4 regions of the Pseudoalteromonas sp. PA2MD11 genome follow, and region 2 is predicted to be linked to each of the others. Evidence: predicted binding sites of a transcription regulator. Region 2 holds the regulator's gene; each other region holds the start of a gene.
What was found. Region 2 encodes sigma-54, which starts transcription at its own class of promoters, with help from an activator protein. Its sites were predicted from a motif close to GTTGGCACGNNNNTNGNNT; they were not measured.
Positions count from the first base shown of each region.

Region 1 (3,167 bases), on a different contig from region 2:
ATATCTGGACCTTGCTAGGTATTGTCGCAGGAAGTCTCCTTCCCGATTTAACACACCTTGGCCTTGATTTTGCCATCGCTGCTACGTTTATTGCTTTAGTTATTCCGGGAGTAAAGAACCTGGCGACACTGGCTACAGTGATCACCGCAGGCGTTGTTGCAACGCTATTAAAAAGTCAGGGCTTTCAACTTTGGCTTGTCACCGCGGCTCTTATCGCTATGACAGTGGGTTATCTAATTAGTCGCTGGCAAGCAAAAGAGGAGCATACACAATGATGATCACCATTTTATTAATGGCGTGTATCACCTTCTTCACACGTTACTTATTTTTACACCGCGCATTACCGTTTAAAGTCGGCTCGAAAATGCAGCAATTTTTAAGTTTTAGCGCCCCTGCCGTACTCACCGCAATTTGGGTGCCCATTGTGTTTATTAATGACGAAGGGACAAATCTAGATTGGCAAAATCCTTACCAAAGTGCTGCTGTTGTGTCTGTTATCGTGGCCTATAAAACACATAACATATACTACACAACACTGGCAGGAATGGGATTATTTATAATTTTAAGTTAGCTGCGATGCTTATCCCCAAGTAAGAAAAGACGCTGATTAAAATTTACCCTTTTAGAAAAATGCCAAGCAAGTTAGAATCAATGCAACAATAATAAAAAGTTATCACTATGAGCGAATTTCACCAACTCTCAGCTACCAGCCTGCAAGGCCAAACCGTTGACTTTTCTGATTTTGAAAACAAGGTCGTACTTGTTGTAAACACTGCAAGTAAATGTGGCTTCACTCCACAATATGAAGGCTTACAAGCACTACATGAAAAGTATCATGAGCAAGGCTTAGTAATAATTGGTTTTCCTTGTAACCAATTTGGCAAACAAGAACCTGGGGATGCGAAGGAAATTAAAGAAGGCTGCCTCATTAACTATGGCGTTAGCTTTTTAATGATGAGCAAAGTCGATGTGAATGGCGAACATGCTCACCCTGTTTTTAGATACCTAAAATCAGAGTTACCGGGCTTTATCACCCGCAAAATAAAATGGAACTTCACCAAATTTTTAATTGGTAAAGATGGCAAAGCAATTAAGCGATATGCGCCACTGACAAAGCCTGAACAGCTCGAATCAGACATCGCAGCTGCACTGGGCAAATAACAAAGTCTAAAAGCAATAAAGAGGCAAATTGCCTCTTTATCTAAATTTATGCTTAGTCATTCAAGTACTCGTCAAAGTCGTCATCGCCTAAGTTTCTACGCAAGCGTTTTTGTTCAAGATAGTCTTCCAACTTCTTCTTAACGCGTTGCTTTTTCTTGTCGTGTTGATTACGCCCGACCATTTCGTACTCGTCTTCAACAAAATCGTCATCTAGCGCGTCATAACTAAATGTCTTACCCACAACCCACTCCATAAAGTGTTTGAGACCAATTCTTGAGATTAAAATTTGCTCGATGAATTGGCAAAGATTAAAAAGCTCAGTAGTAATTTAGTATCTAAAAAACCACCAAAATAAAGCCATACACCCATGCTAAATAGGTCATATGTCAATATTGTGAATAAATAGCGCTAAATTTGATTTCTGAAAAGTGAGAGTTTTTTATCGTTTCGATAAGAGTCATTTATGCATGTGTATTTTTTAGTTAATTTGACTAAAAAGTGGTTAAAAAATTATTGACCGCAATTTTCAAAAAATCATAAAAACACATCAAACCATTGAATTAATTGAACTTATAAATTATGGCATTCAATTTGATTATGTATTTGTGTCATTTCAAACAGGAAAGAAAAAAATGAAAAAGTTATTGTTAGTAAGTTCTTTATTTATCGCTACCAGCGCAATGGCTCATAACGATAATGATACAAATATTTCATTCAGCGGTGAGCAGTGTGATGTTGAATTTATAAATGATGTACGCATCACACCAAGCGAGTTAGAAGTATACACAGCCGATAATCGTACTATGAAAATCATCGATCAACACACTTTATATATCGATGGTCAAAGCGTGTCGCTTGATGCTTCACAACAGCAAGCAATTGCAGATTACTCAGACAGCTTACGCAGCCAACTTCCTGAAGTAGCAAATATCGCACTTGATGGCGTAAAAATAGCAGGCGTAGCAATTGAAGAAGTATCAAATGCTTTCAATATTGATGGCCTAAACGACATTTCAGAATTAATGGACGATATCAGTGTAGAAGTGCAAAACGCCTTCTATCAGCAAGGTGCGTTTACCATGGGTCAGCAAAATTTCGAAAAATTTGGCCAAAACTTTGAAGACCAATTCGATGAGCAAATTGAATCGGCTGTAGAGTCAGCCATGATGCAATCGATGGGCAGTATTTTAATTGCGCTAGGTTCTGAGCTTTTAGGTTCAGGTGGCGACATGGATGAGTTTGAGCAACGTATGGAAAACATGGGCGCACAAATAGAAGCACGCGTAGAAACACAGGCAGCTCAACTTGAAGAACGTGCAGATGCATTATGCGGCAGCTTTGCTGATATCGCTCATAAAGAACAAGAATTAGTGGTACTAGTACCAGAGCTAAAAGAGTATCAACTATTTACTTTCAAACAGAACGCAGAGTAATGAATTAACATCCCTGAACCAAAACACTTGGTCCTTTCGCGCAGAGCTTGCTCTGCGCTTTTTTATTTTTTGGCCAGCACAGTCAGTTGCGATAACGTTTTAATCGCCTGCTCTAAGTTTTCAGACCAAGGCAAGCCATAACTTAAGCGAAAACAGCTACGGTACTTTTTACCCGCTGAGAATATCAACCCCGGAGTAATACTGATCCCCGCCTCTAATGCCAAGTGGAATAACTTTACCGCATCATATTGGCTACCAAGGTCAACCCAGATAACACAGCCCCCTTGCGGGTTACTTATACGCGCACAATTAGGCATATATTGCTGCAGGCACCAAATCATTCTTTCTTTGTTGGTACTTAAGCGCTGTCTAAGCAAACGAATGTTACGGTCGTACTCACCGCTGGCTATAAACTCATACAAGGTCCACTGGTTTATAAGTGGCGCAGAGCAACTAAGCGCGCGTTTATGTCGTCTTGCTTGCTCTGCAAACTTACCGGCAATGATCCAACCTATGCGGTAACTAGGTGCGGCTGTTTTTGAAAACGACGCGCAGGTGATCACTAAACCCTTT
Region 1 is NZ_JADKNF010000019.1:65,075-68,241, forward strand. It holds gene ISP07_RS17770 (AzlC family ABC transporter permease) at 1-275, shown strand, start outside; gene ISP07_RS17775 (AzlD domain-containing protein) at 272-571, shown strand; gene ISP07_RS17780 (glutathione peroxidase) at 679-1,161, shown strand; gene ISP07_RS17785 (PA3496 family putative envelope integrity protein) at 1,214-1,402, opposite strand; gene ISP07_RS17790 (YggN family protein) at 1,794-2,594, shown strand; gene ISP07_RS17795 (PLP-dependent aminotransferase family protein) at 2,657-3,167, opposite strand, start outside.
Region 1: a site for sigma-54 is predicted at 1,740-1,758, ahead of ISP07_RS17790 (YggN family protein). Genes of this name have one in related genera too.

Region 2 (3,167 bases):
GACAATAATAAATGCATGAGGTTCATCAGCACCACTCATTCGACCGTGGGGAATAGCTATTCCTCGGCCGATACCTGTACTACCTAACTTTTCCCTGTTCAGAAAAGCATCTAGGATATCTTGTTGAGATAAATGAGGAAACTGCTGGTGAGCTAACTCGCTAATATACTCAAGAATTCTTTTTTTGCTATTAAAAAGGACCGCAGCTTTGCTGCAGTCCTGATTAGTAAGTGAACTAAGTTTCATAATTTAATGTCGAGCTAATTTCTCTTTATGCTTAATGACTTGGCGATCAAGTTTATCGATCAATGAGTCAATTGCTGCGTACATATCTTGATGTTCTGTAGAAGCGAACAACTCGCCTCCGTTTACATGTAAAGTTGCTTCTGCTTTTTGGCTTAATTTTTCTACATCTAAAATGACATGAACATTATTAATATGATCAAAATGCCTTTCTAGTTTTGCGAACTTAGTGTTTACATAGTCTCTTAATGAATCAGTGATTTCTACATGACGACCAGTTAAATTTAGTTGCATAAGCATTTTTCCTTCTATGTAAAACGTCTAAATCAGACTCTTACGCTGATTAGACGGAGGTATTGCTAGAGACTCACGATATTTTGCAATTGTACGTCTAGCTACTTTAATTCCTTGCTCAGCCAATATATCTGCAATTTTGCTATCACTCAATGGTTTAGCTGAGTTTTCTGCAGCGACTAACTTCTTGATTAAAGCGCGTATTGCTGTAGAAGAACACTCACCACCATTTTCGGTGCTGACATGGCTTGAGAAGAAATATTTCAACTCAAAAATACCCCGTGGGGTATGCATATATTTTTGCGTTGTTACCCGTGAAATCGTCGATTCATGCATTTCGACCATTTCAGCAACATCATTTAGCACCATCGGCTTCATTGCCTCAGGGCCATGCTCAAAGAAAGCTTGTTGTTGTTGAACGATACAGTTGGTCACTTTTAAAAGCGTATCGTTACGGCTTTCTAAGCTCTTAATAAACCACTTTGCTTCTTGTAAGTGAGAGCGAATAAATTGGCTGTCGCTACTTGATTTAACAGAGCGAGACATCGCCGCATATTGGCTGTTCACTCTAATCTTTGGCATACAATCTGGGTTTAACTCGACTACCCAGCGGCCTTTCACTTTTTTCACTGATACATCAGGTATAACGTACTCAGATTCTTCGCGTACTATGCTATCCGCAGGCTTAGGATTTAAGCTGTGAATGAGCGTCATCACTTCTTTAAGCTCGTTTTCTTTAAGCTTAGTCTTTTTCATTAAAGTGCGATAGTCGCGACTTGCTAATAATTCGATATGCTCAGATAAAACCATTTTAGTTTCAGCTAAATATGGCGTATTGGCATCGAATTGACGAAGTTGTATACACAGGCACTCTTGTAAACTTCGCGCGCCGATACCAACTGGATCGAATAACTGTATTCTTTTTAAGACAGCTTCAACTTCATCTAGTTCGATTTCTTCTTCATCATTATTTTGATTAAAGCTTTCGACAATATCTTCGCAGCTAACCGTTAAAATACCTGAGTCATCGATAGCTTCAACGATGGCAACGGCAATCGCTTCATCGGTAGGACTAAATGGTGTGAGCTGTAGTTGCCACATTAAATATTCTTGCAGTGTTTCTGTTGAAGCACCTTGGTAAATAGACTCGTCTTCAGGCATTGGCCCAGACGATGTTGATGGGGCGGCACTCATGTACTCATCCCACGTAATATCCATAGCTAAGTCATCGCTAACCGTATCCTTACTCAGAGCATCACTACTTTCTTGCTCGAATTCGCTAGGTGCTTCGTCGGCAGACGCGCTGACTTGTACATCGTCAGACTCCGCTTTTTGCTCATTCTTACCGATGCTTTCTTCGTTGTAATCCGCTTCTTCCACTTCAAGCAGAGGATTACTATCAAGCGCTTCTTGAATTTCTTGCTGGAGATCCAATGTACTGAGCTGCAACAAGCGAATGGCTTGTTGCAGTTGTGGAGTCATTGTAAGTTGCTGGCCCATGCGCAGCTGTAATGATTGCCTCATGTATCCCTAACAATCCTTTTTAAGTTATCGGTAACGGTGAAGACACTGTTATCGATTTATTGTCGTTGTATAAGTCTAGCAGATGCTCTAGTCGGTGGCGTAATGGTTACAGCCTAAATTGCTCGCCTAGATAAACATCACGTACAGTTTGGTCAGCTAATACGTGCTCAGGTGTCCCTGATGCAATTAGCTCCCCATGAGAAACAATGTAGGCTTTTTCACAAACATCAAGGGTTTCTCGAACATTATGGTCAGTAATAAGTACACCAATACCACGATTTTTTAGGTGCTCAATAATTTTCTTTATATCTAACACCGAAATAGGATCAACACCAGCAAAAGGCTCATCTAAAAGGATAAATTTAGGATTAGCGGCTAATGCACGTGCAATTTCAACGCGGCGTCGTTCACCACCTGACAGTGCCATACCTTGGCTATCGCGAATATGTTGAATGCTAAATTCATCTAATAAGTTGTTAAGCGTCTCTTCGCGCGTTGTTTTGTTAAGATCTTTGCGGGTCTCTAATATGGCCATCAAGTTTTGGTAAACTGTTAATTTTCGAAAAATAGACGACTCTTGTGGTAGATAACCAATACCTAAGCGCGCACGGCTGTGCATTGGCAAAAGCGTGATATCGTTATCATCAATGCTTATTTTTCCTTTGTCGCTTGGTACGAGGCCTACAATCATATAGAAGGTCGTTGTTTTACCTGCACCATTTGGCCCTAACAAGCCAACAATACTGCCCGCTTCAACTTCAAGACCGACATTTTTAACCACTTGGCGGCCTTTGTAGCTTTTAGCTAAAAGCTCTGCTTTTAATGTGCTCATGGTTGGCCTTTATCGTCTTTTTTATTTTCTACAGGCACTAAAATAGTGTGTACACGATCTGTTGAGTTTTCGTCTTTTTCTGCGCTGATCAGCTGTTGAGCCATATCGTAGGTAATGCTTTTTGCCGTTACTTTTTGACCCGCTTGAGTGACTTCAGCTTCGCCATTGAGTGTTAAGAAGCGTTTCGCAACATCATAACGAACTTCTTCGGCGCTGGCGCTCATCACGGTGCCATCAGCTTGCTTTTCTTCGAAGTAAGCTGGTTTGCCTGTAG
Region 2 is NZ_JADKNF010000012.1:53,140-56,306, forward strand. It holds gene ptsN (PTS IIA-like nitrogen regulatory protein PtsN) at 1-246, opposite strand, end outside; gene hpf (ribosome hibernation promoting factor) at 250-537, opposite strand; gene ISP07_RS13625 (RNA polymerase factor sigma-54) at 565-2,061, opposite strand; gene lptB (LPS export ABC transporter ATP-binding protein) at 2,168-2,893, opposite strand; gene lptA (lipopolysaccharide transport periplasmic protein LptA) at 2,890-3,167, opposite strand, start outside.

Region 3 (3,167 bases), on a different contig from region 2:
GATAACGATGGCAATGTGCTCCCTGAAGGCCAGTATGACATCAGTGCTGAAGGCTTTGTAAATGGAGACTACAGCAGTATGCCTATGGCGACCTTTAAGAATATTGAAAGTGTCAATATTAATGGCGCAAGCGGCATTATCGTAAATACAAAAGAGGGTGCGGTTAGGCTAACTGATATAGCTGAAATCGCATAAGTATAAAAGGTTTGGGTTAGCTTAGGCTAAGAGATAGGTTAGAGGTGAGTTATGAGCTTCAATATTGCATTAACAGGCTTAGCAGCCGCACAAAAAGATTTAGACGTAACAGCAAATAATATTGCTAACGTTAACACTACGGGCTTTAAAGAGTCTCGTGCAGAGTTCGCTGATGTATACGCATCATCAGTATTTAGTTCTGGTAAAACAAAAAATGGTGACGGTGTAAGAACAACAATGGTGGCACAACAATTCCACCAAGGTTCACTCTCTTTCACAAATAACTCACTTGATTTAGCAATTACTGGTGAAGGTTATTTCGCAATGGCGAATGACTTAGGTGCACAAGACTTTACTTACACGCGTGCTGGTGCGTTCAAACTTAATAAAGATAACTTTATTGTGGATGCGAGCGGTAATTACTTACAAGGTTTCCCTGTTGATGAAGCAACCGGTGACACAACCTCTGTAAGCTTAAGTACATCTTCTGCGCTACAAATTCCAGATGCATCAGGTTCACCACGTGCAACCACTAATGTCTATTCGTCATTTAACCTTGATTCACGTGCCTCTGCGCCAACTGTGACACCATTCGATCCAGAAACAAGTGCAACTTATAACAGCTCTACATCGACAACGGTGTATGACTCATTAGGTGAACCGCATATTCTACAGTTCTTCTTTGTGAAAACTGATTCTACAGTGACTGGTAATGAAAATGAGTGGGAAGTATACGCTACATTAGATGAAAAGCCATTTGATGCAACAGGTGTTGAGCAAACCACAACACCTTATACACCATTATCAACTTTTCAGTTTGATGCCAGTGGCTTACCACAAAGTACAGATGGTACAGCGAATACTGATACAACATTTAATCCATTAACGTTACCGAGTGGTTTAGGTGCTGCGACAGGCCTTTCTGATTTACTTTCGAATGGTGCAAGTTTCCCTGATGATGTGACTATTAACTGGCGTGATGAAGCGGCAACAGCAAATAAAGTTCCAACTCAATACGCAAGTAACTTTGAAGTAAAAGCATTAGAGCAAGATGGTGCGACTGTAGGTCGTCTATCAGGAATTGATATCGGTTCTGACGGTAAAATTGTTGCGTCATACAGTAATGGAGATACGTCGTTCCTAGGTCAAGTTGCTATGGTGCGCTTCTCTAATTCACAGGGCTTGCAACAAGTTGGTGATACATCTTGGAAGAAGAGTTTAACGTCAGGTGAGCCGATTGCGGGTGAACCAGGTTCAGGTACTCTAGGTTCAATTAACTCATCAGCGCTTGAGCAATCAAACGTTAACTTAACCAATGAACTTGTTGACTTAATTAGTGCTCAGCGTAACTTCCAAGCAAATTCACGTGCGCTTGAGGTTAACTCAACACTACAACAAAACATCCTACAGATCCGTTAATCTTAACGGTTCTAAGCTTAATCCGACACGAAGGCTGCTTCCTCTATTGGCAGCCTTTTTTCATTCTTACTATTCATTTTTCTCTTCTATTTTAGCGTCAATTTTACTTTGGCACTTTTATTGCATTTCTTAATTATCGTATTTTTAGTGAGTCAATGTTATGGACAAAATGGTCTACATTGCCATGTCGGGTGCTAAGCAAAGTTTGCGAGGTCTTGAGCTCAAGGCCAACAATCTTGCTAATGCTAACACCACTGGCTTTAAAGCTGATTTTGCACAAGCTCGCTCTATGCAAGCCTTTGGTGAAGGTCTGCCATCTAGGGTGTTTGCAATGCAAGAACGCCCAGGATCTAATATGGAATCGGGTGGTTTTGTTGAAACTGGCCGTGAGCTTGATATCGCGATGAGCGACCGTGGTTGGTTGAGCGTACAAGATGCATCCGGCAATGAGGCGTACACCAAAACTGGCACATTAAACATTACTCCAGATGGCGCATTGATCACGAGCCATGGCCGTCAAGTAATTGGCGAAGGTGGTCCAATCATTTTGCCATTGCCTATTGAAAAAGTTGAGTTTAGTGAAGATGGCGCTATTCAGGTTCGCCCGCAAGGTGCGCCTGCTAACTTTTTGGAAGTGGTTGATCGCTTAAAAGTGATTGAGGCTGATAACACTCAGCTTGAAAAAGGCAATGACGGTTTATTTCGACCAAAAGAAGACATGTTGGTCAATGACCTTTGTGGTTTTTGTGACATTTCACCAAACGTAAAAGTATTGTCGGGAACGCTTGAAATGTCGAACGTAAACCCAGTGCATGAAATGGTCGATATGATCAGCAATCAACGCCAATTTGAATTACAAGTTAAATTGATGAAAACAGCCGAAGAGCTCGATGAGCGTCAAGATCAGCTGTTACGCATTGTTTAAGATGACTGAGAGGGTAGAGTTATGAATCCTGCATTATGGATCAGTAAAACCGGGCTTGACGCCCAGCAAACCGATATTTCGGTGATCTCAAATAATCTCGCGAATGCCAGCACGGTAGGCTACAAAAAAAGCCGCGCCGTATTTGAAGATTTACTATATCAAAACATTAACCAGCCAGGTGGCCGCTCGTCGCAAGACACTGAAATGCCGTCAGGCTTAATGCTTGGTGCCGGTGCCAAAGTGGTTGCTAACCAAAAGAACTTTTCACAAGGTAATATGCTTACCACTGAAAATTCATTGGACTGGATGATCTCAGGCCCAGGTTTTTTTGAAGTGCAATTACCAGATGGCAATATTGCCTATTCACGTAATGGTCAATTCACGACTGACGAAGATGGTCGCATTGTAACTTCCGGCGCGGGTTTTCCATTACAGCCAGAAATGAACGTACCAGACGATGCACAATCAATTACTGTTTCACAAGACGGTGAAGTGTCAGTGCGTATTTCAGGTCAAGCAGAGAACGTGGTCATCGGTCAGCTCACCATTAGTGATTTTATTAATCCATCGGGTCTTGAGCCTATGGGGCAAAACTTATACACAGAAACCGCTGTGAGTGGCGCACCTG
Region 3 is NZ_JADKNF010000003.1:8,707-11,873, forward strand. It holds gene ISP07_RS04745 (flagellar hook assembly protein FlgD) at 1-195, shown strand, start outside; gene flgE (flagellar hook protein FlgE) at 247-1,614, shown strand; gene ISP07_RS04755 (flagellar basal body rod protein FlgF) at 1,775-2,539, shown strand; gene flgG (flagellar basal-body rod protein FlgG) at 2,561-3,167, shown strand, end outside.
Region 3: a site for sigma-54 is predicted at 1,722-1,740, ahead of ISP07_RS04755 (flagellar basal body rod protein FlgF). Genes of this name have one in related genera too.

Region 4 (3,167 bases), on a different contig from region 2:
GGTAAATTAGACGTTTCAGCATAGGTCTTACAACAAAGACAATAAGTACGATGATAACCAGTGCACCTAATGCTAAGCGTAGCATCTTCATGAACCAATCTTGCTCCCAAAGTGGAACTTCAATCGCTTCACCTGTATCTTGTCTTACAAATGGCACTGTGACGACTTCAAGTGCATCACCGCGTTGCATATCAAACCCAACACCACCTTGTAGTAAGCGACGAATATTTGACAATGCTTCGACAGAGCGAGGAACCATAGTTGTTTCACCGTTTTCACCTACTTGTGGTACATAATCAACTGCAACTGACACACTGATGCGGCGGATAACACCGGTTTGCTGGCGCTTATGCGAAATTGTGGTATCAAGTTCGTAGTTACGTGTTGCTTCTTTATGCGAACGACTTGGGTTCGTTGCTGAACCTGCACTACCTTGGCCAGCGACCTCAGGAATATTAGAGTTAACTGGCGGCTGATTCGTTAGCGCACCTGGAATGCCCACAGCAAGACCACCAATGTTGTTTTCTTCGAACGTGGTTTCACTGCGCACAGCGGGTAAGTCTGGGTTATAACGTTTTTGTGTTTCTTCGACTGCACTAAAATCCATATTTAAGTCGACTTGCGCTGTGTAGTTACCTAAACCTACAACTGGAATAAGGATGCTATCGATTTTATTTAAGTATTCTTCTTCACGCTTACGTTCAATCTCATACTCTTTACGAGAGCGAGCAGCAAGTGAGTTTTGTGAACCTGAATTAAGTAAGCGACCATTTTGATCGGTAACAGTAACACGCTCTGGCGATAACCCTTGGACTGCTGAGGCAACAATATCAACTACTGAGTCAACTTCTTCACCGTCAAGTGTACGACCGCGTTTTAAGGTAAGCACTACCGTCGCTGAAGGTTGTTTTTCACGACGAGCAAATACGTTTTCTTTTGGAATAGCTAAAAGTACTTTGGCGCGAGTAACATTTTTTAGCTCTTCGATGGTACGTGCAAGCTGTTGCTCACGACCATGTTTTAAACGTTCACGTTCAAGGCGTTGGCTTACACCAAACCCCATGTCTTGCATGATGATGTCAGTACCTGAGCTTGGCGCTTGCTCTAGGCCTTCACGAGCCATCAATAATTTGATGTTTTGGTATTCACCTTCTTCAACAGAGATGACGTTACCATCAAGTTCGTAATCAATCTTTTGAGCGTCTAAAAAGTCCAGCGTTTGAATAAGCTCTTCCGTTGGCATTTTGCCAAGCGGACGCATATCTGGCTGACGAGCCCAAATAATAATAAAAATTGCGATAGCCAAACAGATTGCTAAAGCAATCACTAAAGTAGCCTGGCGTAAAACGTCTACACCATTTAAGGCACTTAGGTAGCCTGACTTTTGCTCTTGTTGATCGTCAGTATCGGTTGCATCGATACCGCCACCTGCTAAGGCTAGATCAGTTGATTGATTAGATTGCGCCACAATAATTCTCCACTACCTAGTTACACAGGCATGTTCATAATTTCTTTATAAGCTTCAACAAGTTTATTGCGAACCTGTACCGTCGCTTCAAAGGCAACTGATGACTTTTGCGAAGCAATCATTACGTCCGCAAGTGAAACACTGCGATCGCCCATTTCAAGCGCGGTTACCTTTTGTTTTGCTTCTTGCTGTAAGCCATTCACTGTATCAAGTGCATTGGTAAGTAAATCACTAAACTGTGCCGATGAAGTTGGCTGAGTTTGTGTTGGTAAATTATTAATTGAGTTACTACGACCAACTTCTGAAGCCATAGATTGCATTTCTTGAAATAATGCGCTGTTTTGAACTTTCATAATACTCTCTGACAATGCAGTTTACTTATGCACTGATAAAGCACAAACCGTGCCACAAAATAAAATTAATATTTTCAATAACTTAACACAATTAATTTACTTGTCAGAGTTTTGACAGCAAACAAGCTCACAAAAATGCGAGCTTGTTTGACTAACTTTTTGGAAGGAGTTTATGCAGGTAAGGCGATACCCAAGTCTCGCATTTGCGCCAGTTTATAACGTAACGTGCGCGGACTGATACCTAAGGTTTCTGCAACCTCTTTACGCTTACCATTACAGCGCGTTAAGGTTTCTAAAATAATACGATGCTCTTTGTCTTTCAGCTCGTCTTTATAATTACCCTGCTCACTCACTTGCGGTACGGTATCTAAATTAACTTCAACAGGCTGCTCTTGATAAACTGGTGCGTTGTGTGGTGGCGTAGCAACTGGCTTGATATCCGCCGTAAGCAACTCTTCAATAAAAACATCATCTTGATGAATACTATTACCATCGCATAATATCAATGCCCGTTGAATAACGTTATCAAGTTCTCGAACGTTACCTGGCCAAGCATGCAATAGCAGCTTTTGTTTCGCACCCTCACTTAGTTGAGCGATAGGCTCTTTACTTTTCAGGCAATGACGCTCTATTAAATGCTCAGCCAATACAATAATGTCGCCAGGACGCTCGGCTAATGGTTTCCACATTAACGGGAATACATTTAAGCGATAATATAAATCTTCTCTAAATAGATTTTCGCTCACTGCTTCTTTTAAATCTCGGTTACTTGTAGCTAGAACGCGAACATCAAGCTCTATGGTTTTACGACCGCCTAAGCGCTCTACTTCACGCTCTTGAAGTACACGCAGTAATTTAGCTTGCAAGCCTAAATCCATCTCAGTGATTTCATCAAGTAAGATGGTACCACCTTGAGCTTGCTCAAATTTACCCGGACAGGCTTGAATAGCGCCGGTAAACGCCCCTTTTTCGTAACCGAATAAGGTTGCTTCAAGCATGTTTTCAGGAATAGCAGCGCAGTTAATAGCCACAAAGGGGGCATCGCTACGATTTGATTTATCGTGGATAAAACGAGCCAAGACTTCTTTACCCGAGCCACTTGGGCCGAGTACCATGACACTGGCATCTGAGCGGGCAACTTTGCTCGCGAGCTCTAATAGCTTAATACTTGATGGATCGGCAACGATTGGGCCATCGGTTTCTTTTTCCTTTTCAGGTAGATAACGACTCACCATGTTAAGGAGCACTTCTGGAGCAAACGGCTTTGCCATGTAATCAATCGCGCCTAAACGCATTGCTTCTACAGCATCATCAATAGTGGCATAGGCCGTCATCATTAATACCGG
Region 4 is NZ_JADKNF010000003.1:44,009-47,175, reverse strand. It holds gene fliF (flagellar basal-body MS-ring/collar protein FliF) at 1-1,468, opposite strand, end outside; gene fliE (flagellar hook-basal body complex protein FliE) at 1,489-1,821, opposite strand; gene ISP07_RS04915 (sigma-54-dependent transcriptional regulator) at 1,992-3,167, opposite strand, start outside.
Region 4: a site for sigma-54 is predicted at 1,860-1,878, ahead of fliE (flagellar hook-basal body complex protein FliE). Genes of this name have one in related genera too.